2 regions of the Sporosarcina sp. CAU 1771 genome follow, and region 2 is predicted to be linked to the other one. Evidence: a T-box and tRNA genes for the amino acid it is inferred to sense, from the RefSeq annotation. Region 2 holds a T-box; the other holds one or more tRNA genes.

Region 1 (16,172 bases), on a different contig from region 2:
TTCTAGAACATGAGGACAACGGCATGATGGGACAAATCAAAGTTGAATAAATTTGTTTCAGTTGAACGTGAAGAATCCCGGAATCCGAACTGAAATCTTGAATGGACAACCAATTAGAACGACAATTGGTTGTCTATTTTTTTGTTGAAATATGCGGGCATTGGGGATTTTCGCTCTTTACTAAACTTTCTAAAGACTAACTATTTATAGCAGCTGAATTAATTACGTTCGTCTACACGTGTCTTATTGACACATGCAGACGAACGTAATTGTTTCAAGTAAGACACCAATTTATGGTACACAGAAGTCTCATATTAAAGTATGATGTTGCTAAGGGGGAAGCTAATTGAGTATATTTAAATCTAAAAAACATCTTTGGAAATCGATATTAATTGTGGTTATATTTGCAATCATCCTTACGAGTTGTCGATTACTTTGGATTAAAACTTTTAGCCGCGCTGAACAACCTCCTATATTGAATGGTCAACTCGACTTGCGAGGTTGGGATAATTCAGAAAAGCATTCCATTACGTTAGATGGCGAGTGGGAATTTCTTCCGTATGTATCGCTTGCAGATGAAATGAAAAATGATGGAAAATATATAGAAGTGCCAGGTGACTGGTCTAGCTCCTTAAATCCAGAAACGAACCTTCCATACGGGTTTGGATCTTACCGATTGCGTATTTTAGTTGATCCTAAAGTAGAAACAACATATGGCATTCGTATCTCTAGTATTCGTAGTGCATCAGAGTTGTATGTGAATGGTTTGTTAATGGGGAAATCTGGGGAAGTTGGAGAAAGTATAGAAAGTTCCAAAACAATCAATGTTCCTTATTCATCAAAGTCAATTCGAGCAGATGAGAACGGTGTAATTGAAGTTGTCTTACGGGTTTCTAATTACATCGAACCGCGCTCAAGTGGTTTTGTTCGATCTGCTAAATTTGGACATGAAGAAGTCCTAGCATCAGAGACTGGATTTTCGACTTTGCTTCAAATTACCGCTGCGGTGATTTTCTTTGTTCACGCTCTATTTGCAACTCTTTTATATGTTATAGGCATACGAGATAAACGATTGCTTTATTTTGCACTTCTTCTTATTACAGTTGCACTTACCAACTTAATGGGGGGCGATGAAAAAGTATTATTTGAATATATGCCGATGGGGTATACAACAAGCTTTAAACTGGCAATGGTGTTATTTATCCTAACGTCTTGGGCACTCGTTCAATGTGCAAGCCCACAAATACAAAACGTTAGTAGAAAGTTTATACCGATTTATACACTAATTAGTTGGGGAATCATCGCTCTTATCCCTTTCCTACCAATGAAATATTTATCGGGTGCATCTGATTTTGTTTTTTATTATTTAATCGTTGCTGCGATAATTACAATTGCTGCTTTACTTCGCCATCAAAAAGAATTTAGGGGTGGCATTTGGCTCGCTTTATCCATTATCGCTTTAGGAAGTCATTACTTATGGTGGGCGTATGGACTAGCAAGTGGTGTAAAAGTAATTTACTACCCATTTGACTTAATTATAGCAGTGGTCTGCTTCGCGGGTGTCTGGTTTAAACAATACAATCAAATGTATATAGATACCCAAAATCTAGCTGCGAAGCTACAAGAAACAAATAAAGCAAAAGATCAATTTCTAGCGAACACTTCACATGAATTACGGAATCCACTTCATAGCATACTGAATATGTCACAGGCGGTTCTGGATAGAGAATATTCATCTCTACAAGAAAGAAGTGTTCGTGATTTAGAAACGGTGTTAACAGTTAGTCGTCGAATGTCAGCGATGGTCAAGGAATTACTCGATATGACCCATTTAAAAGATGGGAATCCGCATCTGCAAATCCAGACGACTTCAATGCAGGCAATGACAACTGGTGTGATAAGTCTACTGGACTTCGCAATGGTAGGTAGACCGATTCGAATTGTTAACGAGATACCTTCTGATTTCCCATCAGTTCTGGCCGATGAAAATCGAATCACTCAAGTACTATTTAATTTGCTACACAATGCAGTGAAGTTTACAGAACAAGGCACGATTAGGATTCAAGCGTATATAGAAGGTGATAAAGCGCGTATCGTTATTACGGACACTGGAATAGGTATGGATGAGGAAACACTTAGAACGATTTTTGAACCTTATGTACAGGGCCGAAACGGGGAAACCATGTCAGAGGGTGGCTTAGGTTTGGGGCTTAATATTAGTGGAAAACTTGTTGAACTTCATGGTGGCACACTAGAAGTAGAATCTACTTTAGGGAAAGGCACTTCCTTTTCCTTTTCTTTACCACTAGGAGATTCAGCGGGCAGTGGTACTAGGGAAGAGCTCGATGTCCGATCGATGTCAATAGAAAACCAACCTATGATATCCGATTTACCTGCTCCAGAAATCATTCGTAGTTTGAGTGAAAATCCTCCTAAGATTTTAGTCGTTGATGATGATTATATAAATCTACAAGTCATTGAAACGATACTTTCTACAGAAGATTATTCTGTTACGACCGTGTTAAGTGGTGAGGAAGCTTTAGTTTTACTAGAGCACTCGGATTGGGATTTAGTCATTTCAGATGTTATGATGCCGCAAATGTCTGGATACGAATTAACGGAAAAGATACGGGAGCGTTTTTCATTAACCGAGCTTCCAATATTGTTACTAACTGCAAGAAGTACGCAGAAAGATATTGAAAAAGGCTTTTTAGCAGGTGCGAATGATTATTTAATAAAGCCAGTCGATTCGATGGAACTTCGTGCACGAGTTCGAACCTTAACAGATGTGAAGCGAGTGATGTCTGAGAAGTTACGCGTAGAAGCAGCTTGGCTTCAAGCACAAATTCAACCACATTTTTTGTTTAATGCATTAAATACAGTAATGGCACTGAGTGAAATCGACCTGGATCGAATGCGCGATGTGTTAGGAGCGTTTAGCCTTATATTACGAAAAAAGTTTCAATTTAGTAGTATAAATGAACTTACACCAATTAAATCGGAAATTGAGTTAGTACAGGCCTATCTTTTAATTGAAAAAGAACGATTTGCTGATCGATTGAAAGTTGTTTGGAAAGTAGAAGATTGCGTTGATGTGTTGATCCCTTCGTTAACGATTCAACCTTTAGTAGAAAATGCGATTCGACACGGTTTGATGAAACAGGGGAGCGGCGGACAACTTACAATTCAAATTTCTAAAAGAAACGAATATGTTGAAATAGCGGTTGAAGATAATGGAGTCGGTATGGAGAAAGCGTTTGTCGATGAATTGTTCAAACAAACGACAGACTTCGATTCCGGTATTGGGCTGATCAACACAAATCTTCGCTTAATCCAACGATACGGAAAAGGTTTAGAAATCAACAGCACGCCGAACGTTGGGACGATTGTATCGTTTCGTGTGCCTTTCTGAGAAGTGGATTGGGTTACCATTGAACAACGGTAACCCAAAATATCATTTCACATCCTGTAGTTGACACACTAATAAAAGAGGAAATGTATAATTAAAGAGTCTAAAGGGACCTAATAAACAAGAAGTTCATATATCAATAATGGCGATAAAAGAGTGGAAACACTGTTTTATGGCCATTTTTATTATTTGTTATTATCTATTAATTCCATCCCTAAAAGACCTACTAAACCAATTAAACCTAACCAACCCCAATCGGTTATCGTCACAGTTTTTCCTCCTTCCAGAAGTACTACAGTTAGTATTTGTAACTTCTAGAAAGATATACAGGATGACATGATAAATAAAATGCTCATTACACATTCGAAGAAGAAATAGAAAAAAGAATGATCGACTCAATATAAGAAGCTGGTGTTAGTAATTAAAGAATAGCTTGTAGAGACACAAAAAACCATCTTCGAAGAAATGGTGTTTGTGAGAAAACCGCGTTCCTGCAGCGTTCTCGAGGGTCGAAACGGCGACATCTACCTACATTTATAGTTTGTTTTATATTTTTCATGAGTCCCCACTCCTACCTCATATACTAGTATCGATTGTGTACTTTCCCAAAAAGGAGGAATGGTGTGGACATTACAGTGCGACCGGGAGATTCGCTCTGGTATTATAGTCAGTTATTTAGGATTCCGATTCAATTGATCATAGATTCGAATCGTGATGTAAACTTGCAGGTTCTCTCGGTGGGGCAACGCATCCGAATTCCGGGATATGTGGCGGTTGGGGTGCAAATCAATCAGGGGGAATCGTTATGGTTGATTGCACAGCGAAGAAATGTCCCCCTCGACGCAGTTTTACTTGTGAATCCAACGCTAAATTCAAACCGCCTGCAAGTCGGGCAGACCATCCGGGTCCCTTTGCGCATTACATGGAGGCTCGTCAACGGAAGGCAGACGTACAGCTATGGGATGATGGTCGATGACTTGAGAAGGCTTCAAGCTGTATATCCCTTTATCCAAAACACGTCAATCGGGAATTCGGTTATAGGAAGGAACATTCCAGAGATTCAACTTGGAACCGGACCGAAACGGGTTCATTACAATGCTTCGTTCCATGCAAACGAATGGATTACAACGCCCGTACTTATGACCTTCCTTAATGATTATTTGCTTTCCCTGACAAATCAAACTCCGATACGCGGTTTGTCTACGTTCCCTTTGTATCAACAATCCACCTTGTCTATTGTCCCAATGGTGAATCCTGACGGGGTTACACTTGTTCAGCAAGGGCCACCCGAGACGGAGCCGTGGAGAACGAGGGTTGTAGAGTGGAACAATGGCAGCACGGATTTCTCTGGATGGAAAGCGAATATTAGAGGTGTCGATTTGAACGATCAGTTTCCGGCAGATTGGGATTTGGAACGGGAACGTAATCCGAAAACCCCAGGTCCTCGAGATTATGGTGGCGAACGCCCACTCTCGGAACCGGAAGCGATTGCAATGGCAGACCTGACGAGAGAACGGGACTTTGCGTGGGTGCTCGCGTTTCATACGCAAGGCGAGGTCATCTACTGGGGGTATCAAGGATTAGAACCGCCGGAGTCGGAAACCATGGTCAATGAATTTAGCCGGGTAAGCGGTTACGAACCAGTCCAAACAATTGACAGCTACGCCGGCTACAAGGATTGGTTTATTCAAGATTGGCGAAGACCAGGATTCACTGTCGAGTTAGGCCTTGGAATCAACCCTTTGCCAATCACTCAGTTTACTGAAATCTATGAAGAAACTTTGGGCATTTTTCTAGCCGGACTGTATTTGTAGGTTAACAAATACTCGCTCGATCAATTGTAGTGTAACCGCTAAACTAAAGTAAGCAATTTTCCCCTTACAAGTTATTTAAAAACTATCTATCTAATAGCACAGCTATTAGATAGATAGTTGGAAAATGAAAAAGCCATTGTTTAAGAGCATTATAATAGATTTTAGCCGAAATTAACCCGAAGCCTTAATTAGACAACAAAAAACACCATCTCCGAAGAGATGGTGTTTGCGAGAAAACCGCGTTCCTACAGCGTTCTCGTGGGTCGAAACCCAATGGTCCTGGACGGGCTCGAACCGCCGACATCTACCTTGTCGAGGTAGCGCTCTCCCAGCTGAGCTACAGAACCGGAAATTGAAGTTGTCATCCGAATTTATCGGACAAATTCTATTATAGCTAACCTGTAAAATAAGTCAACCCATTTCGATAAAGTCTTTTTCTAGGTATACTAGAAAGACATCAAATAAAAAAGTGGGTGAATGCAATCGAAAAGCAAATTACACTCTCCTATCTGTATGACTTTGACCGGGCGCTTGAAAGACTGTCTGGAGATCCAGTGAACTATGTGGCAATCGATGAGCGTTTCGTTCGGATTCCGATGAAGGAAGGAAATAATATTACTTTACGAGGAACGGGAACGAAGGAAGCTCCCAAGTTTCAATTAGAGAACGCACTTAATGAAAGTCAAATTAAAGAAGTGATGTCGATTTTTCACTTAGATAAGTCATTAGATGAGGTTCACTCACATTTTATGGAGACGGACCTTGCCCCGATTTTTGAAGAACACGCAGGAACTCCTCTAGTACGAAGTTATTCTCTTTACGGAACGCTCTTACGAAGCATTATTCATCAACAATTGAATATGTCTTTTGCAAACACACTATCCAAGCGTTTTGTTGAAAAGTATGGGAGTGAAAGTGAAGGGGTTTGGCGATATCCTTCGCCTGACCGAATCGCTGAGCTGGAAGTCGCTGAACTTAGAGAGTTGCAGTTTAGTACACGCAAAGCGGAATACCTGATTGGTTTGTCGCAATCCGTGGCGGATGGTTCGCTTGATCTTGAAAGGTTGCGGCAGTTGGATGACGAAGAGGTGATGGCGGAATTAGTTACTTATCGTGGCGTAGGACCGTGGACGGCACAAAGCTTTCTAATGTCTGGATTAGGCAGGCCGAATTTGTTTCCTCTTGCGGACATTGGTTTACAAAATGCATTGCAAAAATTATGGGGGATGGAGCGAAAGCCGACGAAAGATGAAATAACAGCTCGCTACCCAGATTGGTCGCCTTATTTAAGTTATGCAGCACTGTATTTATGGCGAAGTATTGAATAACAAAAGCAGCGATTCCAAAGTGTGATGGAGACGCTGCTTTTAGGTTCGTACAATTTATTGGATGGATTCTTGGTCTAGTTCGTTTTCTTCGAAATATAGAAAATCTTCATCTTCGAGTTCAGTAAAACGCTCTTTATTGATGCCAAATGAAAGATCGCCTTCAAAAATTGTTTCCCACCAAGTTTCAGTTGTCGTCATAGCATTTCCTCCTCGATTATTTTGATTGGTTTAATCTTATTTACCCAAGATGATATAATTGAAACAGTATTCCATACAGATTTCAAACGTTTCACAGAATAAATAAAATTTTAAAAGGGGTTATTCATTTGAAACAAATTACATTTGCGGTTGTAGGTACAGGCATTGTTGGAGAACGTATTATAAATCAATTACTCGCAAATAAAGCAGCACGAATTGTTGCGGTGTTTGATGAAAACAAAAAGCGACTTACTGAAGTTGCGAATTTATATAATTTACCAACTGCTGCATCTTATGAAGATGTGCTTATTCTTCAACCTGATTGGGTATACATTGGGACGCCACCTGTTTCACATGCATCACTAAGCGAAAAAGCAATTGAAAGAGGATTGAATGTACTTTGTGAAAAGCCACTAGCACATGATGCACTAGATGGCGCTGTAATGGTAAAAGCTGCAGATGCGAATACGGTTCAAACAGCGATGCATTTTCCGCTTATGTACAAACCAGCTGTTAGACATATGATGAATCTAGCAAAAAATGGCTCAATTGGAGAGATTGTTCGCATTGAACTGAATACGTATTTCCCACACTGGCCACGTTTGTGGCAACAAAATCCATGGATTGCCTCCCGTGAACAAGGCGGCTTCACTCGGGAAGTATTTGCCCACTATTTACAGCTTATGTACAGAATGTTCGGTCCCATTTCAATTGGTGGACATGAAACCATTTATCCTAAAGAAGATGAGCTGGCAGAAACTAGCGTCCTTGCATTTGGTTCAACTGAAAAAAATATTCCAATCTTATTAAATGGTCTTACTGGTATTGGACAGGAAGAGGAACTGTCATACACAGTATATGGAGCGGAAGGTGTTTTGAAACTGCGCAATTGGTCGGAACTTAGCATAGCTCACAAAAACAGTCCTTTTGAAATATTGACTTCTTTCAATTCGGTAAATACGTTAGTTGAGGAGTGCATTGTGGCTGCGCAGGGTAAAGAAGCATATCTTGTTAATTTTGATGAGGGACTTGAAGTTCAGAAATTGATTGATGAACTATTATTGTAATTTTCTCTCATTTTGACTAGTATTGATAATAGAGTGAAGAGTGGAGGAAACAACATGAATGTCAATTCAACGAATGTCGAAAAGATGATCGCCTCTCAACATGAATTTTATTTCACGGGGGCAACAAGAACCGTAGAATTTCGAAAAGAAATGTTGAATAAGTTGCACGATGCAATCATTTCACATGAAAAGGAAATAACAGAAGCACTACAAAAAGATCTTGGGAAAAGTTCGTTTGAGGCTTATGTGACTGAAATCGGTTTCGTTCTCTCAAGTATTTCAGATATGTTGAAAAATGTGGAAAAGTGGATGGAACCGGAGCCGGCAAAAACACCCGTGCACCTACTACCCGCTAAAAGTTTTGTTGTACGTGAACCGTATGGCTCTGTTCTAATTATTGGTCCTTTCAATTATCCTTTTCAATTGGTCATGGAACCACTAGTGGGAGCGATAGTAGGAGGCAATTGTGCAATTGTTAAACCTTCTGAATCAGCTGTTCATACAGTGAAAATTGTGGATAAAATTTTGTCTGAAACATTTCCACCCGAATACATTCGAGTTGTTGAAGGGGAACGAGAGGAAACGTCTGCACTAATTCACGCACCTTTCGATTATATTTTCTTTACCGGAAGCATCGCTGTCGGGAAAGTAGTCATGAAAGCTGCTGCAGAAAGATTAACGCCGATTACACTTGAGCTTGGCGGTAAAAGTCCAGTCATTGTGGATCAAACCGCAAATCTAGTAAACGCCGCTGAACGTATTGTTTGGGGGAAGTTAATGAATACTGGACAGACTTGTGTAGCGCCAGATTATCTCCTTGTTCATCATTCAGTAAAAGAGGAATTGCTTACTCGCATGATTGAGTCGATTAAGAAGTTTTATGGTGAAGATGCAAGAGACAGTGCAGATTACGGGCGTATTATTAATGAGCGTCAGTACAATCGACTTGTAGATATCATCGAAAAAGAACGTTCGCAAGTGGTATACGGTGGTAGCTTTGAGGATTCTAAGTTATTTATAGAACCGACGTTACTGGCTGGTGTGTCATGGGATAGCCCTTCGATGGAAGATGAGCTTTTTGGCCCCATCTTACCGATCTTAGAGTACGACAATTTGGGCGAAGCCATTCATCAAATTCGAAAATTGTCAAAACCATTATCTGCGTACATGTTTACTGAAAATGAAAAAGCCGCAGATTACTTCATTGAAAGTTTACCGTTTGGTGGTGGTTGCATTAACGACACCGTTTCACATGTGGGGAACACAAACTTACCATTTGGTGGAGTAGGATCTTCCGGCATGAATGCGTATCATGGCAAGGCAAGTTTTGAGGTCTTTACGCACGCAAAAGCAATGATGAAACGCAGTACTAAAATTCCGATGAGAATTGCTTTTCCACCTTACGGAAATAAAATAAAATTAATCAAACCGCTTATCCGTTAATGGATGCGGTTTTTCTTTTCATTTACTCGAATATATACGTATACTGAACGTACGCATTCAATTAAGTTGGGAAATGGGGATATTAGAATGACAAGTGTATTTAATAAAGAAAAAACAATAGAGCTATTGAAAAGACTAGTTGAAACTCCGAGTCCATCGGGATATACAACAGACATAATGACGTTAATTGCAAATGAGTTTGCTGAAATGGGCGTTACATACAAGAAGACAAACAAAGGTGCTGTCATTGCGACACTTGAAGGAAAAGATACAAAGCGTCACCGTTTACTAACCGCGCATACAGATACACTCGGTGCAATGGTAAAAGAAGTCAAAAGCAATGGCCGTCTAAAATTGACTATGATTGGCGGCTTTAGATGGAACGCTGTTGAAGGTGAATACTGTGTGATTCATAAAGCGGACGGCAAAAAAGTTCGAGGCACAATCGCGATGAAACAGACGTCTGTTCACGTCTACAAGAATGCAGGAACTGCAGAACGAAACGAAGAGAATATAGAAGTTCGAATTGACGAGAAAGTTTGGAACGCAGAAGATACACGCGCCTTAGGAATTGAAGTAGGAGATTTCGTTTCTTTTGATCCACGTTTTGAAGTGACGGAAAGTGGATTTATTAAGTCCCGCCATTTAGATGATAAAGCGAGTACGGCATTGTTGCTGGAGTTAGTTCGCTCATTAAAAGAAGAAAATGTACAACTTCCGCATACTACACATTTTTATATTTCTAATAATGAGGAAATTGGATATGGTGGTAACTCAAATATTCCTGCTGAAACAGTAGAATACATAGCAGTCGATATGGGCGCGTTAGGAGACGGGCAAACTTCTGATGAATACACAGTTTCTATTTGTGCAAAAGACTCGAGTGGGCCTTATCATTATGAGTTGACTCAACATTTAGTCGCTTTATCAAAGAAAAAGGACATTGCGTATAAGTTGGATATCTATCCTTACTATGGTTCAGATGCTTCGGCTGCAATCCGTGCAGGATTTGATATAAAACATGCATTATTCGGACCGGGGATTGAATCTTCGCATGCACTGGAACGAACACATATAGATTCGTTAAATGAGACAGCAAAATTACTTCATGCCTATGTAACTTCTGCTATGATATAAGGAATAACGTTTTGAAAAGGAGTTTGACCGATGAATATTCATATATTATTACCAGCGATTCAAATAGAAGAAATTAGAAACAGTAAAGAAGCTGAAATTACCGGACTTGCTTATGACTCGCGAAAAGTAGAAAGTGGCAATCTATTTGTTTGTATTAAAGGGTTTAAGATGGATGGCCATCGTTTTGCTGGACAAGCTGTAGAACAAGGAGCAACCGTTTTAGTAGTGGAAGACTTTATCGATGATGTAAATGTGATGCAAATTCGTGTGGAAGACAGTCGAGTGGCTATGGCAGCTCTTGCAGATACATTTTATGGACATCCATCAAGAAAATTAAAAACTATTGGAATTACAGCTACAAACGGGAAAACATCAACGGCATTTATGACGAATGCGATCCTGGAAAAGTCTGGTTTTAAAACAGGATTAATGGGGACGATTGTCGTTAAGATTGGCGATTATGCGGAACCTTCCGATTTAACAACGCCAGAATCACTTGACCTTCATCGGTTCTTTGGTCAAATGGTTAAGGAAGAAGTTACGCATACAACGATGGAAGTTTCCTCTTCTGCACTTGAGCTAAACCGGGTTGGAAGTGTGGATTTTGACATCGTTACATTAAATAATATTAGCCGTGAACATATCGATTTACACGACTCTTTTGATAACTATTTAGCATACAAGACAGGACTTATTCGAAACGCTAGAAAAGGGCAAACGGCGATTCTTAACTTAGATGATTCCTATTCGGCAGCTCTTGTTGATCAAACCGAAGCAGACGTTGTGACAATCGGTGTAGAGCGTCAAGACGCGGATATTCGATGTACGACACTCGATTTATCAACTGGACGAGCTACGTTTACAGTTGAAATCTCAGAAGATCTCGAAATAAATGGTGTTCATATTCCGAAACAACAATTTGACATTCGATTAGCGACGCCAGGTTTTCACTCTGTCTATAATTCAATGGTTGCCATTACAATCGGATTATTATGTGAAGTGCCGGTGGAGAAAATTCAAGAAAGTTTAGCTGAATTTGTAGGTGTGGAACGCCGATTTGAAATCATTTTCGAAGATGATTTTAAAATTATTGATGATCACTTTGCAAACAGCGGTAATATAGATGTGACTCTCGGAACGCTTGAAAAAATGGATTATGAAAAAGTGCGATTAGTGTATGCGATACGTGGAGATCGAGGCGTTACCGTCAATAAAGAAAATGCGGAAACAATCGCGAAGTGGGCTTCTAAATTAGGGTTTAATGAAGTAATTGCAACACGCAGTATTTCTCATGTTACAGAAAAAGACTTTGTTCATGACGAGGAAATGGACGTATTCTTAAAAGTTATGAAGAAAGCGAATATCCAAGTGGAATTATATGATGAATTACCTGATGCGATATTAGATGGAATCAAACAAGCTGAGAAAGATGACATTGTTCTTCTAGCTGGCTGTCAAGGTATGGATTATGGAGCGAAAGTTGCTCTTGAACAGTTGCAAGTATTAAGACCAGAGCTTAACCAAGAAAAGCTATTTAAACCTTTGGCAAAACGCGTTGCTGGAAATGAATAAGTGTTGAAAAACCCGGAAGAGTGGTGCGTGGTGTCCGTAACTGGACATCGTGCATTTTTTCCTTTGAAAATTGGATGCCCTTTGCTTCAAAATAAATGTTGAAATCTGGGTGTGGTGTCACTATGATAGAAAAAGCAGGTAAGAAGGAGATAATAATACTATGGATAAACCAATAAATGAAGAAATCAACTCCCGTCGGACATTTGCAATTATATCCCACCCGGATGCTGGTAAAACAACAATTACTGAAAAACTACTCTACTTTGGAGGAGCGATTCGTGATGCGGGTACTGTAAAAGGGAAAAAATCCGGCAAGTTTGCGACGTCTGACTGGATGGAAATCGAGAAGCAACGTGGAATCTCAGTTACATCGTCTGTAATGCAATTTGATTATGATGGCAAACGCGTCAACATCCTGGATACACCCGGTCATGAGGACTTCAGTGAAGACACGTATCGTACACTGATGGCAGTCGATGCGGCAGTTATGATGGTAGACGTCGCGCGTGGTATCGAGCCACAGACGATTAAACTGTTTAAAGTATGTAGAATGCGTGGAATTCCAATTTTCACCTTCATTAATAAAATGGATCGCCAAGGAAAAGAGCCGCTCGATTTGATGGAAGAACTTGAAGAAGTGCTTGGTATTGAATCGTATGCTATGAATTGGCCGATTGGAATGGGAAAAGAGTTTCTTGGGATTTACGACCGCTTTAATAACCGAATCGAACAAGTTCGCGTAGATGAAGAGGACCGATTCCTTGAGATTGATGATGAGGGGAAGCTTGTAGAACCTCACCCGATGGAAGAAACTTCCTATTATAAACAAGCGCTTGAAGATGTACTCCTGTTAAATGAAGCGGGGAATGACTTCGATGTTGACCGGATTGCAAAAGGCGAATTGACTCCTGTATTTTTTGGAAGTGCACTGACAAACTTTGGTGTGCAAACATTTTTAGAGACATTTCTACAATTTGCACCACCCCCGCAACCGCGTATGACGAAAGATGAAATAGAAATTAACCCGAATTCCGAAGAGTTTTCTGGTTTCATTTTCAAAATCCAAGCGAATATGAATCCTGCTCACCGAGATCGGATTGCATTTGTACGGATTGTTTCTGGCGTTTTCGAACGAGGAATGACAGTGACTGTGCCTAGAATCGGGCGAACATTCAAGCTAACTCAAACAACACAATTTCTGGCGGATGACCGTGAAACGGTTGAAGAGGCGGTTGCTGGAGATATCATTGGGCTTCACGATACTGGAAATTATCAAATTGGGGATACAATTATAGGCGGGAAATCGTCATTCGTATTCGATGCGTTACCTCAGTTTACACCAGAATTATTTATGCGCGTAACAGCGAAAAACGTAATGAAATCAAAGCATTTTCATAAAGGTATTTTGCAACTCGTACAAGAGGGTGCAATTCAATATTACCGTACATTGCACACGGAAGATGTTTTATTGGGTGCTGTAGGTCAGCTCCAGTTCGAGGTGTTTGAGCACCGCATGAAAAATGAATACAATGTGGAAGTACGGATGGAACATCTAGGTTCTAAAGTGGCTCGCTGGATTGAAAACGAAGGCGATGTTAAAGAATCGATGGCGGGACAACGTGCAATGCTTGTAAAAGATCGATACGACAAACTTGTATTTTTGTTTGAAAATGATTTTGCAATGCGCTGGTTTCATGATAAACATCCTTCAATTAATTTATATAATCTATTGTAAAAGATACCCATCAAGGTCGAAATTATGGCCATGGTGGGTTTTTCTTTGTTAAAATAAGTTCCTGAAAATTGAAGTTGCAAGCTTCTTTCATTTATGATTGAAGTATTACTATACTTATAAGTGACCTCACGTAAGAAACTAGTGAGATAGAAAAGTGCTAAGTAAAACGAAATTAATACTGAAAAGGGGGAGAGGTCTTGAAAATAAGTGATTTTTCTATAAAAAGACCGGTTTTTACAATTGTAATTATGTTTTTGATTATTATTCTTGGGGTAGTGTCGTTTTTAAGAATTCCAATCACACTTATTCCTGAATTGAATCCACCAATTGCTGTAGTGGTAACGAGTTATCCTGGGGCATCTCCAACGGAAGTGAGCGAAAAAGTAACAAAACCTCTTGAGAATAGTTTGTCGACTGCGCCAGGATTGAAGTCTATGCAATCTTCATCACAAGAGGGTGCGAACTTTATCTTGTTGATGTTTGATTGGGAGACATCAATTGATGATGTCCAAATGGATATTATGCAGCGGATTGACCAAGTCCCAGTTCCAGATGGGGCGAATAAACCACGTTTTCTTAAATTCGATCCAGCGCAATTTCCAGTTATCCAGCTTTCACTTCGCACAACTTCGGAAGATGTAGACATTCGAGTGCTTGCTGAACAATTGGAATTGGAGCTACGACGGACGAATGGTGTAGCAAGCGTTTCTGTTTCAGGTCAACTTATGGAAGAAGTTCTTATTACAATTGATCAGAAGAAAATGGAAACAAATGGATTAGCTCAGGAAGATGTCGTTCAATTAATTCAAGCGAACAACGTTTCGATGCCTGGGGAGCCAATCGAAACTACCGACGGCAAGCAACTAACAACTCGAATTGTTAGTACGTTGACATCTGTGGATGAAATTAAAGATTTAATCGTCACAGTAAATCCCCTTGATGGGAAAAAGGTACGTATTAAAGATGTAGCTAATGTTGAAATTGCAGAAGTTGAATCTTCAACAGAAACGCGTGCAAACGACGTGAGTGCCGTTTTAATGTCTGTGTTGCAAGAGTCTGGAGCAAATACTGCAGATGTTTCTACATCGTTTAAAGAGGCGTTGGATGAGCTTCTGGAGACAGAGGAATTTAAAGATGTTGAATCAGACATTTTATTTGACCAAGGTGATTACGTTAAGTTAGCAATTGGAAATATAGGGCAATCGCTAATTTTAGGTGGCATATTTGCAATGCTTGTTCTCTTCCTCTTCCTTCGCGGAATTAAGAGTCCAATCATTATTGGTGTTGCAATCCCTTATTCGGTCATAGTTACGTTTGTTCTTATGTTCTTTGCTGATTTCTCACTAAATATTATGACGTTAGGGGCCTTGGCGCTAGGTATTGGGATGCTCGTCGATAATGCGATTGTTGTCATTGAAAATATCGAGCGACATCTAGCGATGGGGAAAGAACCGCGTATTGCAGCTTCAGAGGGTGCTAAAGAAGTAGGCGGCGCAATCACTGCATCTACGTTGACAACCCTTGCTGTATTTGTGCCTGTAATCTTCATCAGTGGATTGATCGGCCAACTATTTTTAGAGTTTGCTCTAACGATTTCGTTTAGCCTATTCGCTTCTTTAATTGTCGCGTTAACGGTCGTTCCAATGATGGCCAGCCGTATGTTGAAAAAGCCAAGAAAGAGTAAAGAGGCTAGACGCCGTCGCTCGAAGTCGCTTAATAATTTTGCGAGGTCGGTTCAATGGGCTTTGAAACATCGAATTATTGTCTTGTTATTGACAACGGTTGTTTTGGGATTAAGTGCGTTTGGTTTACTAAGAGTCGGGACGGAATTTTTACCGGCTACGGATGAAGGCTTTGTTAGTATATCCGTGAATTTGCCAAACGGGTCTTCGAAAACTGCGACGAATGATGTCGTCAAACAAATTGAAGAAGAGTTAAAAAAACAAGATGATGTAGAAGTTTACGTAAGTTTAGTTGGAGGCACTCAGGAAAGTTTAGCGCAAGAATCTTCAAAAGCGAATGTTGCGGAACTTTATGTGAAGCTTGTGCCACTTGAAGACCGTGAGCGCTCAATTTTTGAATTTGTTGATAAGGTCCAACCAAAAGTATTGGAACTTGTTGGTGAAGATGCTGACATTAGTTTTAACTTACAGGCTGCATCTGGTTCCTCACCGAATACACTGACGTTTTCGCTTAACGGAACAAACGAGCAAGTTTTAAATGAATCTGTTAGAAAATTGAATAGTGAATTGGCACAAATGGATTCAGTTATGGAAGTGTCGAACAATCTTTTAAACACAGTTGAAGAAATACGCATAGATGTTGACCGAGAAAAGGCTTTTGATAAAGGACTAATGCCTTATCAAATTGCTCAAACGGTCAATAACGTAACTCGAGGTTCATTTGCTACACAAATTATTGGTGAAGAAGAAGTAATTTATGCGGTTAATGTTCAATACGATGAAAAGT
Region 2 (16,172 bases):
AAAATTGCATTGGAGGAAATTGGCATATGAAAGTGCATAACGTAGAAATGATTATGAGTGCTGTTAGACCGGAACAATATCCAACAGAAGGGTATCCAGAATTTGCCCTTGCTGGACGTTCAAACGTAGGAAAGTCTTCATTCATCAATAAGATGATAGGAAGAAAGAGTCTTGCGCGTACTTCTTCAAAACCAGGGAAGACGCAAACGCTCAATTTTTATAAAATCGAAGAACAGTTGTTTTTTGTTGATGTGCCGGGATATGGTTACGCACAGATTTCAAAAAGCGAACGTGCTAAATGGGGTCCGATGATTGAGGAGTATGTAACTACGCGTGAAGAATTGCGTGCGGTTATCCAAATCGTAGACTTACGTCATCCACCTACAGCCGATGATTGTGCAATGTACGATTTTCTAGTGGACTATGATGTTCCTGCCATTATTATTGCGACAAAAGCAGATAAAATTCCAAAAGGTAAATGGGAGAAACATAAAAAGATTGTACGCGAACGTTTACAAATGCGTATCGATGATCCCGTTGTTGTGTTTTCTTCGGAAAAAGGAATTGGCATGGACGAAGCGTGGAAATTGATTGAAAGTAGAATGTAAAACTTGCCCGTTTTGATGGAAATTCATCAAAATGGGCTTTTTTCATCTGCACTGCTGCATATGGATGCTAAGGTTTATTGGAATCAAAAATCCTAATATACTATTCAAAGTCATATGATGTTCATAATTATTTGATTGCAGATAGATGTACTATGTTATAATTAAAACCGTGAATTAGAAATTGAGAGGTGTGACGATTCGGTGCATACAATCATAGTCGGTGTTAACCATCGTACAGCTCCCGTTGAGATTAGGGAGAAGTTATCGTTCGTGGAATCTGAATTGCCACAAGCGATGGAAACATTACAACAACAAAAAAGCATTTTAGAAAATATAATAATATCTACATGCAATCGGACTGAAATATACGCGGTAGTCGATCAGCTGCATACAGGACGCTATTATGTGAAACGTTTTCTTGCGGACTGGTTTGACCTTTCCATTGAGTCATTCGAATCGCATTTAATTGTCCATGAGAATGATCAAGCGATTGAACATCTTATGAAAGTATCTGCTGGAATTGATTCGATGGTACTTGGAGAGACGCAAATTATTGGGCAAGTCCGAGATCGCTTTCTTGAAGCGCAGTCGATAGGAACAACAGGAACAATTTTTAATGAGTTATTTAAGAAAGCTGTAACTTTTGCTAAAAGGGCACATACAGAAACAGCAATTGGCGAAAATGCCTTGTCTGTCTCTTATGCTGCAGTTGAGCTTGGTAAAAAAATATTCGGTACACTTAAAAATAAACATGTAGCAATTCTTGGCGCAGGTGAAATGGGCGAATTAGCTCTACAAAACTTGCAAGGAAGTGGTGCAAGCAAAGTTACAGTTGTGAACCGAACGCTTTCAACAGCAGAAGAATTAGCACAGAAGTTTGATGGAATTGCAAAACCAATGGGGGAGTTGCAATGCACACTTCTGGAAGCGGATATCCTGATTAGTTCTACAGGAGCAACTGACTATGTGATTGACTTTGAACTTATGAAGTATGTTGAACGACTTCGAAAAGGTAGGCCCATCTTCATGGTCGACATTGCGGTACCTCGTGATTTAGATCCGCGAATTACTGAATTACCGAATGTGTTTTTATATGATATTGATGATTTAAAAGATATCGTTGAGGCGAATTTAGCGGAACGTGAGCAAGCAGCTGAACAAATTCAAGAAATGATTTCAGGTGAGATCATAGAATTCAAAGAATGGCTTATTACTCTAGGCGTCGTTCCAGTTATTTCTGCATTGCGTCAAAAAGCGAACCGAATTCAAGCGGACACTATGGAGAGTATTTTAAATAAGATGCCTGAACTTACAGAGCGAGAGAAAAAAGTACTGAGCAAACATACAAAATCGATTATTAACCAACTTTTGAAAGATCCAATTCAACAAGTTAAAGAACTTGCAATGGAGTCGAAATCATCTGAGAAGCTCGCGTTGTTTCAGCAAATCTTTGCAATCGATGAAGAAGTTGCGAATGAAAAAGAAGCGCTTGCGGCACTTTCGAAAGAACGATTGCGTGTTAGAAGAGAGAAGAATGCGATAGCTCAATCTGAATTGTCGTTTTAAATAAGTTCAGTTTGTCAAATAGAGGGTTTTCGTATCTGTATAGATGCAGAAACCTTCTTTTTTTGAAAGGGTTGATGGCCTATGGCTGATATGTCGATGGCAAGGTTGCACGAATGGATGGTCATCTTATATGCAATCAGCCTTGTTTTTTATTTTATAGATTACTTAAATAAAGACAAACTAGCGCATCGAAGTGCATTTTGGATATTGTCGTGTGTATATTTAATGCAAACGGTATTCCTTGTTATGTACATCGTTGAAACGAAAAGGTTTCCGATATTATCGTTGTTTGAGGGCATTTACTTTTATGCGTGGCTTTTAATAACATTATCCATAGTGCTTCATTTATTCTTCAAAGTCGACAGTGCCATCTTTTTTCTGAATGTGATTGGTTTTATTTTGATGACAATTCATACATTTGCGCCTGTACAAATTCATACATCTCCAATTGGTGAAACACTAATTACGGAGTTGTTGTTCATTCATATTACGTTTGCAATTCTTTCGTATGTAGCTTTTGCCATGTCGTTCGTCTCATCCATTTTATATTTACTTATTTATAAAATATTGAAACAGCGAAAATGGTCGAAACAGTTTGCGCGACTGCCATCGCTCCAGCAAGCCGATACAGGCATTATGGTTTCGTTGTTGACTGGAATACCTTTTCTGCTCATAAGCTTGATTTTAGGTGTGCAGTTTGCCTACACGGGGCTAGAAGAGTGGTCGGTCTTTGATATGAAAATTATCGGCTCGTTTCTGTTGCTCTTAATTTATAGTGCTGTATTAGTTCTACGGAAAAGTAATAAGCTAATTGGAAATCAATACGCATGGGTGAACATATATGCATTTTTGTTTGTTATTATTAATTTCTTTCTAGGCAGCAGTTTATCGGAATTTCATTTTTGGATGTAGTTGATTAAAGAGAGGTTGAGAAAACATGAGAAAAATTATCGTTGGAACAAGAAGAAGTAAACTTGCACGGACGCAAACCAATCAATTTATTGAAGCAATGAAAGCTGCAGGTGCACCGTTTGAGTTTGAAGTGAAAATCATCGTTACAAAAGGCGACCAAATCTTAGATGTTATGTTATCTAAAGTTGGAGGAAAAGGTCTTTTTGTAAAAGAAATTCAACAAGCCCTATTTGATAAAGAAATCGATTTTGCGGTACATAGCATGAAAGATATGCCATCCGAATTACCAGAAGGTCTTGTAATCGGTTGTATTCCGCCGCGTGAAGATGCAAGGGATGCATTCATTTCAAATGGTCATGTGAAGTTTTTAGATCTGCCAGCTGGAGCAGTAGTCGGAACGTCTAGTTTACGTAGAAGCTCCCAATTGTTAATGCTTCGTCCGGATCTCGACGTGAAATGGATTCGCGGAAACATTGATACCCGTCTACAAAAGTTAAAAGACGGTGAATATGACGCAATTTTACTTGCAGCTGCCGGCTTGAAGCGCATGGGGTGGAGCGAAGACGTTGTAACTGAATATATGTCTGTCGAGGATTGCATTCCAGCTGTTGGACAGGGGGCGCTCGCGATTGAGTGTCGATCTGAGGATACTGAACTACTCGCAGAATTGAATAAAATGACGGATGAAAAAACATGGAAAGAAGTCGAAGCTGAACGCACATTTTTATTTGAAATGGACGGCTCTTGCCAAGTTCCAATCGGTGGATTTGCAAAATATGACGGCACGAATATTGAGTTTACAGGATATATTGCTTCGCCTGACGCAAGCCAAGTATTTAAACAGACGGTCATTAATTCGGATCCAGTGAATGCTGGAAAAGAAGTTGCGAAAACATTGCGCGCTGAAGGTGCTTCTGAAGTCATCGAGAAAGTAAAGGCAGAGATGGATGCGTAACGGTCAATCGTTGAAAGATGAGACAATCATCTTTACAGGCACACCGAAATCGGAAGATGTGTACGAAATTGTAGCGCAATATGGAGGCAAGCCTGTTTCTTTGCCACTTATTCAAGTAGCAGAGTTGACGGAGTCTACGGATAAATTACGGCTAGAAGCATGTCCAACGTATGATTGGCTTATTTTCACAAGTCAAAGTGCGGTCGAAGCATTTGATGCAAAAATCAAGCGATTTGGAATGGATCCGGATGCGATTCCTTCCAACATTGCGGCAATCGGAACACGTACAGCTGCCGCGCTTGAGAAGATTGGGTTTACGGTTCAATTTATCCCCAGCGTGTTCAGTGCGGATGTGTTCGTCAAAGAATTCAAACCAACTGAAAATGATTTGCGCCGTTTACTTTTTCTTAGAGGTTCAATTGCAGGAGTTACGATTAAAGAAGAACTACCATTTGAAGTTGATGAATGGACAGTTTATACTACGGAAAAAGCAACTCAAAATGTTGATGCGCTTAAAGAGTTGCTACGTGAGAATCAAAAGATCACAATTTTATTTGCAAGTCCATCTGCGGTCAAAGTATTTTCCGAAGAAATTGCACCGACTACAGGTTGGAACGGCTTTAAAATTGGAGCAATTGGTCATGTAACGGAACGTGCACTTATTGAAGCAGGTGCATCCGTAGACGTTAGGCCCGATGTGTACACATTGAAAGACTTGGTATTAGAACTCGTCAAATGAAAAGGATGAAAGCAAATGAGCAACTTACATTTTAGAAGAAATAGACGCTTACGCGGTACAAGTGGACTACGTTCGATGGTTCAAGAAACCGTTTTACGAAAAGAGAACTTTATCTATCCGATATTTGTTGTTGAAGGAGAAGATGTAAAAAATCCAATCCAATCAATGCCGGGAGTGTTCCAATTATCTCTTGATCATCTAGCAACTGAAGTAGATGAAGTTGTATCACTTGGGATTCCGTCAATTATCTTATTCGGTATACCAAATGTGAAAGATGCACTTGGAACTCAAGCGTATGCTGCTGAAGGAATCGTTCAAAAAGCGACTCGTTTTGTGAAGGAACGTCATCCTGAACTTGTTGTTATTGCCGATACATGCCTTTGTCAATATACGGACCATGGACACTGTGGAATTATCGAAAACGGCAAAGTGATGAACGATTCATCATTGGAACTGTTAACACGCACAGCTGTAAGCCAAGCAGAAGCAGGCGCTGATATCATCGCACCGTCTAATATGATGGATGGTTTCGTTGCAGCAATCCGTCAAGGTTTGGATAACGCTGGATTTGAAGATATTCCAATCATGTCGTATGCGGTTAAATATACATCGGCTTATTATGGTCCTTTCCGCGACGCAGCTCACTCAGCGCCGCAGTTCGGAGACCGAAAGACGTACCAAATGGATCCATCAAACCGTATCGAAGCGATGCGCGAGGCGGAATCTGATGTCAGTGAAGGTGCTGATTTCTTAATCGTTAAGCCAGCACTTTCTTACTTAGATATTATTCGTGACGTGAAAAATAACTTTACGCTGCCCGTTGTTGCTTATAACGTGAGTGGAGAATACTCAATGATTAAAGCGGCAGCGCTAAACGGTTGGATCAATGAAAAAGAAGTCGTACTCGAAACGTTGACAAGTATAAAGCGTGCGGGAGCAGATATCATCATGACCTATCATGCTAAAGATGCAGCACGCTGGTTGGAGGAGAAGTAATTGACGAATACGTATGAAAACTCTAAGAAAGCTTTTTCAGAAGCTGTAAATTTAATGCCGGGCGGTGTGAACTCACCTGTACGTGCATTTAAATCCGTCAACATGGATCCAATTTTTATGGCAAGTGGAAAAGGTGCGGTCATTACAGACATTGATGGCAACGAATACATTGACTATGTATTGTCATGGGGACCACTTATTCTCGGTCATAGTGATCCAGACGTAGTAGCAGGTATTCAACGTGTTGCTGAAACCGGAGCAAGTTTTGGTGCACCAACACTCGCTGAAAACGAACTGGCAAATTTGGTTATTGAACGTGTCCCATCAATGGAAATGGTTCGTATGGTTTCATCAGGAACTGAAGCTACGATGAGTGCGCTTCGCTTAGCACGTGGAGTGACTAGCCGTGACAAGATTCTGAAGTTTGAAGGATGTTACCACGGACATGCGGATTCATTGCTTATTAAAGCAGGTTCTGGTGTAGCGACACTTGGACTTCCGGATAGCCCGGGCGTATCAGAATCTGTTGCTAAAAATACAATTACAGTTGCTTACAATGATTTAGAAAGCGTTAAAGTCGCTTTTGATGAATTCGGTGACGACTTGGCTGCGGTTATCGTAGAGCCAGTTGCTGGGAATATGGGCGTCGTGCCTCCAGTACCAGGTTTCCTAGAAGGCCTTCGTGAACTTACAGAAAAGAACGGAACAATCCTTATTTTTGATGAAGTAATGACAGGCTTCCGCGTAGGTTACAACTGCGCACAAGGTCATTACAGCATCACTCCGGACTTGACATGTCTTGGCAAGGTAATCGGCGGAGGGCTTCCTGTAGGGGCTTATGGTGGGAAAAAATCCATCATGGAGAACGTCGCGCCATCAGGCACAGTCTACCAAGCGGGTACATTGTCTGGAAACCCACTTGCAATGACAGCTGGAATTGAAACACTTAAAAAACTAACACCCGCATCCTACGACCAATTCATTAAATTGGGCGATCAGCTGGAAGCAGGTTTCCGTGAAGCAGCAACAAAATACAACATTCCACACACAGTCAACAGAGCGGGTTCAATGATCGGTTTCTTCTTCACAAACGAAAAAGTAACGAATTACGATCAAGCCAAAACATCGGATTTAACACTCTTTGCTGAATACTTTAAACTGATGGCAGAAGAAGGAATCTTTATTCCCCCATCACAGTTTGAAGGCATGTTCCTATCAAGTGCCCATACCGAAGAGCATATCGCTAAAACGGTCGAAGCATTCCATACAGTATTTGCGAAACTTGCAAAGTAAAATTATAAAGCCTTCCTCGAATTAATTTTCGGGGAAGGCTTTTTTGGTTGGGTTTTTGATGGTGGGGAGGGGCGTGTGAGGGCGGTCGTGCAACGAAGCTGGCTCGTAGTACAACGAAAATATTGTGTAGTGCAACCAAGTTAGCTCGTAGTCCAACAATAACTATGGAGCGCAACTAAACTACGTCGTAGACCAACCAAGTCTGGTCCTAGTGCAACCAAAGTTTACGGAGTGCAACAAAGCTCGTTCGTAGTACAACCAAATTTTATGGAGTTCAACCAAAACTATTGAGAGCAACAATGTCTGATCGTAGTCCAACAAATTAACTGAGTGCAACGAAGTCCGCCTGTCGTGCAACCAAACTCGCTCGTAGTACAACCAAAATTCTAGAGTGCAACAAAAATAGGTCGTAGCTCAACCAGGGTTTATGTAGTACAACAAAGCTCGTTTGTAGTGCAACCAAATTTTATGGAGTTCAACCAAAACTATGGAGAGCAACAAAGTCTGATCGTAATCTAACAAATTAACTGAGTGCAACGAAGTACGGTCGTAGTGCAACCAATTTCCATCGTAGTACAACGAAAACTATGGAGTGCAACCAAACTAGGTCATAGCTCAACCAAAGTTTATGTACTACAACCAAGCCCGCTCGTAGTACAACCAAATTTTATGGAGTTCAAACAAAACAATGGAGAGCAACAAAGTCTGATCGTAATCCAACAAATTAACTGAGTGCAACGAAGTCCGTTCGTAGTGAAACAAAACTCGCTCGTTGTACAACCAAAATTCGGGAGTGCAACGAAACTAGTTCGTAGCTAAACCAAAGTTTATGTAGTGCAACAAAGCCAGCTCGTAGTTCAACGAATCAGGTCGTAGTCCAACAAATTAAATGAGTGCAACGAAGTTCGCTCATAGCTCAACCAAACTCGCTCATTGTACAACCAAAATCACGGAGTGCAACGAAACTAGATCGTAGCTCAACCAAGTCCACTCTTAGTGCAACCAAATCCGCCGATAGGCCAACCAACCCCACTCCCATAATTAACCCCCACCTCCTTCTAAGGATATCGATTCGCGCATACAATTGTGAGTGAAGGAATATGAAGGAGGAATTATATGAAAACTGTTCAATGGGAAATGAAAGAACAATTTGCCTTTCCTGAGTTTGCGGGTATTCCAGCAAAGGCTGTAGCGATTAGTGTCACACCACGATTTACGGAAGAACGAGATGAAGACGCCGTCCGTCTGACAGGGATTTATCATATTGCTGCAAATGTTTCATTCAACGAAGGCGAACGTGCTGCAGAATTGTCTGAAAAAGTAATACTCGTAGACGACGTCGACCTTGAAGAGCAAGTTGGTTATTTTGAATATGCAGTTCCGTTGAATATCGATCTCCCGGCAGAAGCGGGGACGCCTCTTGATGTTGTTGTTAAACATTCGAAGTCAGAGGTTGACGGACAAGGCGTTTTTGGAGTTGTTTGGAATGTCGAATGTTCGTATCCAGAAGCGGTCGCACTCGTTCCTGAAACGGCGGAAGTTGAAGAAGAAGCAGTTGCCGAATCAGAAGCGGTTCAAACAGCCATCGCGATAATTAATAAATCCTCGATAAATGCTGACGACGAAGTGCTTTCGTTTATTGGAGAATTACAAGATGGACTCTCAGCTACACTATTTCGGTCAAATGATGTTTTTGTGAAGCGCGAAAGCGAGCCCGGCGAGTAGGCAAAACAGCAGAAAATCCCCAGCCGTTGGAAGAAATAATAAACGCAACAATTGAAAAACGGCAAGTGGAATAATACAGCCTTTACAAAAAAATCTTGTTTTCCGAAGCCATGGTGGGAGCAAGTAAGGGTTATATCCTCTTCTCATGACACGATCCTTTCTTGATTTACTTGACGAGCAGAATGCAGTTCCGATATACTATAGGTAACTGCATATTGATGCGATGAACGGGATAGTACGTAAATTTGTTTGCTAAAGAGAGGGTACCATTGGTGAAAGGACCCGCTAACAATTTGCTGAATGTCACCCGCGAGCAGTTTCTGTGAACCGGACACTTTTTGTTGGATGAAAAATGTCTATAGTAGTGGAAACCGGTTTGAAGCCGTTATGAACGTATGAGGTGCATGGTTTTTTCCTATGCACGAATAAAGGTGGTACCGCGAACAACTCCTTCGTCCTTTAAGGCGATAGGAGTTTTTTTATTTTGTTTTACTGGTAAATAATCCCACTTGAATCAATTGAATGTTATCACGAACTGAATTAAAGGAGGAACAAAAATGTCGGAAGAAAAATTAACAATGCCAACAAAATATGATCCGAAAACTGTCGAAGAAGGTCGCTATGAATGGTGGCTTAAAGGTAAGTATTTTGAAGCACAACCTGAAAGTGATAAAGAGCCTTATACAATCGTAATTCCTCCACCAAACGTAACTGGAAAACTACACCTCGGTCACGCGTGGGATACAACACTTCAAGATATATTGACACGTATGAAACGTATGCAAGGCTATGACGCGCTATGGCTTCCAGGAATGGACCATGCGGGTATTGCGACACAAGCACGCGTTGAGGCAAAGCTTCGTTCAGAAGGAAAAACTAGGTATGATTTAGGGCGCGAGAAATTCATTGAAGAAACATGGAATTGGAAAGAAGAATATGCCTCTCATATTCGTGAACAATGGGGCAAACTTGGTTTAGGTCTTGACTACACACGTGAACGATTCACACTCGATAAAGGTCTTTCAAAAGCTGTTCAAGAAGTGTTTGTAAAACTATATAATAAAAAGCTTATTTACCGCGGTGAATACATTATTAACTGGGATCCCAAAACGAAAACGGCACTCTCTGACATTGAAGTTATCCACAAAGATGTGCAGGGTGCATTCTATCATATGCGTTACCCACTAACAGACGGAACCGGAAGTATCGAAATTGCTACAACTCGCCCAGAAACAATGCTTGGAGATACTGCAGTTGCAGTTCACCCTGAAGATGAGCGCTATAAACATCTGATCGGGAAAATGGTAAACTTACCAATCGTCAATCGTGAAATTCCCATTGTTGCAGACGATTATGTCGATATGGAATTTGGTAGCGGTGCTGTAAAAATCACACCTGCGCATGATCCAAATGACTTTGAAATTGGAAATCGCCATAATTTAGAACGCGTTTTGGTGATGAATGAAGACGGTACAATGAACGAACGTGCTGGCAAATATAAAGATATGGACCGGTTTGATTGCCGAAAAGAAATTGTTAAAGACCTTCAAGAAATGGATGTTTTGTTCGAAATTGAAGAGCATCTCCATTCTGTAGGACACTCTGAACGAAGCGGCGCAGTCGTTGAGCCTTATTTATCAACTCAATGGTTCGTTAATATGCAACCTTTAGCGGATCAAGCAATTGAATTGCAAAAAGGGGAAGATAAAGTCAACTTCGTTCCAAGTCGATTTGAAAATACGTACCTCAGATGGATGGAAAATGTGCATGATTGGTGTATCTCGCGTCAACTTTGGTGGGGACATCAAATACCCGCTTGGTATCATAACGAAACAGGCGAATTGTACGTTGGTACAGAAGCTCCTAAAGATATCGAAAACTGGAAACAAGATGAAGATGTATTAGATACATGGTTCTCATCTGCATTATGGCCGTTTTCGACGATGGACTGGCCTGATGAGGAGAGCGAACAGTTTAAACGCTATTACCCAACAGATGCACTTGTTACAGGATATGACATCATTTTCTTCTGGGTGTCACGCATGATTTTCCAAGGACTTGAGTTCACAGGAAAACGTCCATTTGACGATGTGTTAATTCATGGACTTGTACGTGATTCGGAAGGACGAAAAATGTCCAAATCACTTGATAACGGTGTAGATCCAATGGACGTTATTGAAAAATACGGGGCCGATGCACTTCGCTATGTACTTTCAACAGGTGCTTCTCCAGGACAAGACATTAAGTTTTCAATGGACAAAGTTGAATCCGTTTGGAACTTTGCCAACAAAATCTGGAACGCATCACGTTTTGCTTTGATGAACATGGATGGCTTGAAATTTGAAGAAATCGATTTATCTGGTAAAAAGTCCGTCGCGGATGATTGGATCTTAACACGATTGAATGAAACGATTGACCAAGTAACGAAACTTGCCGATAAATATGAGTTTGGTGAAGTCGGACGTGCGCTTTACAACTTCATCTGGGATGATTTCTGTGACTGGTACATCGAAATGGCTAAGTTGCCAATGCAAGGTGAAGACGAGGCGGCTAAGCTCATGACACGCTCGGTTTTAGCTCACGTACTCGACAACACAATGCGTTTGCTACATCCGTTCATGCCGTTCATCACAGAAGAAATTTGGCAGAACCTACCGCATGAAGGCGAATCGATCACGATTGCTCCTTGGCCAGTTGTAGACGAATCCATGTCCAATAAAACACGTGCAACAGAAATGAAATTACTCATGGACATTATTCGCTCGGTTCGTAACATTCGTGCAGAAGTGAATACTCCAATGAGTAAAAAAGTACCACTTTATATTTCAGTAAAAGACGACAGTACGGTAACTGTTTTGGAATCAAACCGTGCGTACATTGAGCGTTTCTGTAACCCGGAAACACTAACAATTGGAAAAGAAATCTCAGCACCAGAAAAATCAATGTCAGCAGTCGTAACAGGAGCAGAACTATTCTTGCCACTCGAAGGACTCCTTGACATCAACGAAGAAATTGCTCGTTTGGAAAAAGAACTGAAAAAATGGCAAGGTGAAGTGAAACTCGTTCAAGGAAAATTATCGAACGAACGCTTCGTATCCAATGCTCCAGCAGCAGTCGTTGAAGAAGAACGTGCAAAAGAAAAGGATTATCTTGAGAAATATGCGATTGTTGAGAAGCGTATGCAGGAATTGAAAGAACTTTAAACTAACCATGAAAAGGCATCTTGTTAGTCGGAATATGCGACTGGCAAGATGCCTTTTTAAGTTAATTTACTTGGTTTAATTGGAATTTGTAGAAAAAGAGATAATAATGTCCCATAGCCTTCTATGAATATATTAAATACACCAAGAAATAGTAATTTAATTAGTGAATTTTTCCTGTGAAGTGTGGTAGAATAGATTCAAATAAGGCTAATAGATAGTAATAAATTATATTAGTTAGGTAGAATGGATTAGTCATAATTATAATACTAAATAAAACAATGATTGAATATAAAAAGGATGGTGCTTATGACGAAACATAAACACAAAACGCGAATGAATGAAAATGGATTATCGCTTGTTGAAGTCGTTGCATCGATTGTTATTTTAACCTTATTAATTACAACTTTTATGATGATGTTTTTGCAATCCGCTAAAACTAATAAAGCTTCCGAGGAAATTGTGGATGCGACGTATATTGCGCAGACTGAGATGGAGAATATTTATAGTGTACGGAAAATCAATGGTTCAATTTCAGATGAGGCAATTGATACAGCAATTAAAAGTGTCGGATACCCGGATCCACCGTCTACTATTGTAGAGAATGGAAGAGAATGGTTTAAGTATAAAAAAGAAATTGTAAATGAGAATATTAGAATTGAATTAAGGTTAGAGAAAACCCTCGAGTCTATGAAGTTTGTAATTATAGAGGCTTACGAAACTGCGCCGAAAAATACACCCCGAGCAAAAATGCAAAACTTAATAGTTTGGGAGGTCAATCAACCATGAAGAAGTCCAAGAACAATGAAAAGGGCCTAACATTAGTTGAAGTACTTGCTGTGATTGTAATAGGAGCATTGATAATAATTTTGATTTCTAACACTCATTTATTTGGCCAAAAACAATATAAAAATCAATCTGGAAAAGCTGAAGGGTTGTACGATATTAGTTATGCATTAAAGGTGATTACAAAAGAAATTAGGAAATCTGAAACCCCAATTTGGTTAAGCGATACTGAATTTAGTCTAGATGACGTCATTTATAAATTTGATAAAGCTAATGAATCAATAACTAGTAATGGGTCTGTTTTAGTCAAAGATATTACGGATTTTGAAATAGAAGAAACAAATCCCAACAGTAAGTGGAAAATATCAATAGTAAATAAATCGAATAAGAAAGTAGAAACTCAAATTGTGATTAAAAGGGGGATTTAATATGAAAGTTGGGCTGCATTCTTTAAACAGTCGGGGTTTTACACTAGTTGGTGTACTAATGGTTTTAATTGTTTTATCCGTACTTGGTCTAGGCATTACTACTGTTGCCTCAAATTCTCTTAAAATCTCAACAGGAGAACGTGACGACCAATCTGTTTACTATATAGCAGAAGCGGGACTGACAGAGGTCCGAGCTCAAATTAATGATCTTGCAATAAAATCTTTCAATGATGTTGACAAACAATATCAAGAAATTATTAAGCCGGAACAAAAAGAATCATTTTTGATAGAAAAAAGTTTTGAAAATAGATTTTTGGAATCCGCTAGGAATGAAATAGGAACATATATAAGTACGAATCAGCCGAATGTTGAAATCGAATATGAACGCCAATTTGAAGGTAATGGCAAACCAACCGCTACAGTAAGTTTAATACCAAAAGAAAATGAAGATAATACTTATATTATTACTTCGGTGGGCAATATAGATGGTAAAACTAGAACAATATCACAGCTTGTTGTTGTAGCTTTCGGTCATGATCTAGAAACGGATGTAATTAGTCAAAATGGCTCAGGTTCCACTGAAAGTGGGGTATTTAAAGCATGTGCGAATGGCTATTTTAATAGCGCAACTACTAGTGGTACCGTAAAAGTTGAAGGCGATATAATATTAAAAAAAGATAGTACCTTAAGTTTGGGCGGCGAAGATGGTGGTATTGGCGGGAATATTTATTCTTACGGGAATAACCTGTCAATTACAAACTCGGCTCCTATTGGTGGTGGAGTTTATTCGAATGGTTCGGTTAATATAACAAACGCAACAACTATTGGAAGGGACCTATTTGCCCTTGGCGATATCAAAGTTAGTAATTCTGCAACTGTTAAGGGTAGTGTTCATTCAAATGGAACAGTAGAAATTTCAAATTCAATGAAAATTGATAATAACCTTTTAGCACTTGGGAATATTACTTTTACCGGTTATCCGACCATAAAAGGGAATGTTTTTTCTGATTCAATAATTGATATAAGTACCCATCCAGAAATTACTGGGCAACTTTACGCAACTAAGAAAATAAAGATTACTGGTCAACCCAAGGTTTCGGGGGATATTGTTTCAAAAGGTGGAATTACCATTTCGAATGGTCAGGTTAAAGCAAATGAAATATTATCTTCTGAAAATGTAAATACAAATGGAAATAAGTACAATAATGTTAGACAAAATGTTTCTATTGAAGAATTGCCAAAACCTGTTAATGGATTTAATGGTCTTAATAAATTAGTTGATGTTTCTGAGTTATATAATGACATTGATTGCACAGATCTAGATGATGAAAAATTTAAACCTGTAATACCTGATGCAAAATTTCGTAAAGATTCAACCAACCTACCTGGTGGTTCTGAGTCAATTGAATTTACAGACTCAAATAATGAATTACATTTCGATGTATTTAATTATAATAAGTATGATAAAGTTAACATAAAACTTCCGAAGTCAAGCGAGGAAGCCGTTTATTCTCTTTATTTCAATACCCTTAATATGAATAACCGTGATATTCATATTGAAGGAAATGGAAAGCTTAATATATATGTTAAGGACTCGCTATCATTAGGTAAGATTATTCAAGATAAAGATTCGAATGGTAATAAAAGAAGCAATTTTGATACAACTATTTATGATTTAAATGACAAAAAAACGCCTCCTATTTTATCGAATTGGAGTAACTGTAAAATCGAAGCTAACATATATGTGAAGGATGCAAACTTAACAAATAGTGGCTGTCCGATTTATGGAAATATTGTTGTTCTTGGTGAAAATACTGTTACTTTGGCTGGGGATAATAAAACGAATGGACAAATATTTTACTTGCCAGATAGTAAATTTGTTGCCTCTGGTTCCGTTGATATAAAAGGGGCTATAGTTACAAAGGATATGACTGGATCAGGGAATATTAAAATTTCCAATTCCGGACAAGGGGATGGCTATATAAACACGGACATTTTTGATAAACCGTCATCATCAACAGAACATGAGATCAAAAACTATAAAGCAAAAACTCTTTTATTAACTAAACAACAAATAGAGCAATAGTTTTAGGTACCCACTAGCGTTGCATAGCATCCATCATATACAATTTATTGAATTTCTTACCATCCCGGTCAAGACATTAAATTTAAAAAAGGGAACAGGTCCTCAAAAGACCAAATCAGTTCCCTTTTTTTACATATACTTATTGTCTCAATTTCATCTTTTACTCTTTTTCTTTCTGCTTCTTTGCTTTCTCTTTGTCGATAAAATGCTTTCTCGTGATTGGGCTAACAATGGCGAAATCTTCTCCAAACCGAATGGTTTTAGGCTTTGTTTTCGGTACTTTTTGCCGTCCCTTGCTCTTTCTTAACCTTCGATTGAAGTCCTTCACTAGCGCATTTATCGATGAGAAAAGGAATTGTTGCACCGTGCTTAAGAATGTCCAACTGTTTTTGGTCGGTTGATGAATAAGTCTCATGATCTCAGCCAGTGCGCAGGTAATCAATGCAATGTACATTTGATTCCAAATGCCAACGGGAGAATGACTAAATAAATGGCTGACCTTAACGTGCTGTTTGAGCCATTTGAAAAACAGCTCAACATACCAGCGATTTTTATAAGCCTCAAGAATCTCTTCCTCACTCAAATCCAGCCGATTTGTAATCAAATGAAAAGGTATCCCATCATCGTCAATGAATTCGATATACCGAACAGGTTCTTCTCGCGTTAGTATTGATACCAATTCGTTCTTTGTAACTTTAGGATGTGTAGGTTCGTAAGACTTCAACGTTTCCATCTTAAAGGTCTTTCTTATACGAACGAGAAATTGTACATCTCTTTCAATCCATCCACCCATTTTTGTTTTATGGGCATAGCCGCGATCCATAACATACAGGGCACCATCAGCATCAATGATGTGATTAACAGCGTCGGAGTCAGCT

Evidence for each region. A T-box is a leader RNA that pairs with one kind of tRNA and senses whether it is charged. The one in region 2 lies ahead of ACXYMX_RS05470 (valine--tRNA ligase), so its partner is inferred to be a tRNA-Val.
Region 1: it has a tRNA-Val gene. The T-box ahead of ACXYMX_RS05470 (valine--tRNA ligase) is inferred to sense a tRNA for this amino acid. The anticodon was not compared.

What each region holds. Positions count from the first base shown of each region.
Region 1 covers NZ_JBTLRN010000001.1:229,566-245,737, forward strand. Annotated here, with positions in the region: gene ACXYMX_RS01210 (multicopper oxidase family protein) at 1-50, shown strand, start outside; gene ACXYMX_RS01215 (hybrid sensor histidine kinase/response regulator) at 347-3,412, shown strand; gene ACXYMX_RS01220 (WGxxGxxG-CTERM domain-containing protein) at 3,595-3,678, opposite strand; gene ACXYMX_RS01225 (M14 family metallopeptidase) at 4,033-5,223, shown strand; tRNA gene ACXYMX_RS01230 (tRNA-Val) at 5,498-5,570, opposite strand; gene ACXYMX_RS01235 (DNA-3-methyladenine glycosylase family protein) at 5,706-6,551, shown strand; gene ACXYMX_RS01240 (hypothetical protein) at 6,606-6,749, opposite strand; gene ACXYMX_RS01245 (Gfo/Idh/MocA family protein) at 6,878-7,816, shown strand; gene ACXYMX_RS01250 (aldehyde dehydrogenase) at 7,871-9,259, shown strand; gene ACXYMX_RS01255 (M42 family metallopeptidase) at 9,347-10,396, shown strand; gene ACXYMX_RS01260 (Mur ligase family protein) at 10,427-11,968, shown strand; gene ACXYMX_RS01265 (peptide chain release factor 3) at 12,129-13,703, shown strand; gene ACXYMX_RS01270 (efflux RND transporter permease subunit) at 13,901-16,172, shown strand, end outside.
Region 2 covers NZ_JBTLRN010000004.1:54,053-70,224, reverse strand. Annotated here, with positions in the region: gene lon (endopeptidase La) at 1-30, shown strand, start outside; gene yihA (ribosome biogenesis GTP-binding protein YihA/YsxC) at 27-608, shown strand; gene hemA (glutamyl-tRNA reductase) at 810-2,174, shown strand; gene ACXYMX_RS05505 (cytochrome C assembly family protein) at 2,256-3,086, shown strand; gene hemC (hydroxymethylbilane synthase) at 3,112-4,041, shown strand; gene ACXYMX_RS05495 (uroporphyrinogen-III synthase) at 4,034-4,780, shown strand; gene hemB (porphobilinogen synthase) at 4,796-5,776, shown strand; gene hemL (glutamate-1-semialdehyde 2,1-aminomutase) at 5,777-7,069, shown strand; gene ACXYMX_RS05480 (hypothetical protein) at 7,986-8,108, opposite strand; gene ACXYMX_RS05475 (hypothetical protein) at 8,186-8,794, shown strand; T-box leader at 9,009-9,257, shown strand; gene ACXYMX_RS05470 (valine--tRNA ligase) at 9,352-11,997, shown strand; gene ACXYMX_RS05465 (type IV pilus modification PilV family protein) at 12,304-12,783, shown strand; gene ACXYMX_RS05460 (PilW family protein) at 12,780-13,208, shown strand; gene ACXYMX_RS05455 (PilX N-terminal domain-containing pilus assembly protein) at 13,210-15,294, shown strand; gene ACXYMX_RS05450 (IS4 family transposase) at 15,455-16,172, opposite strand, start outside.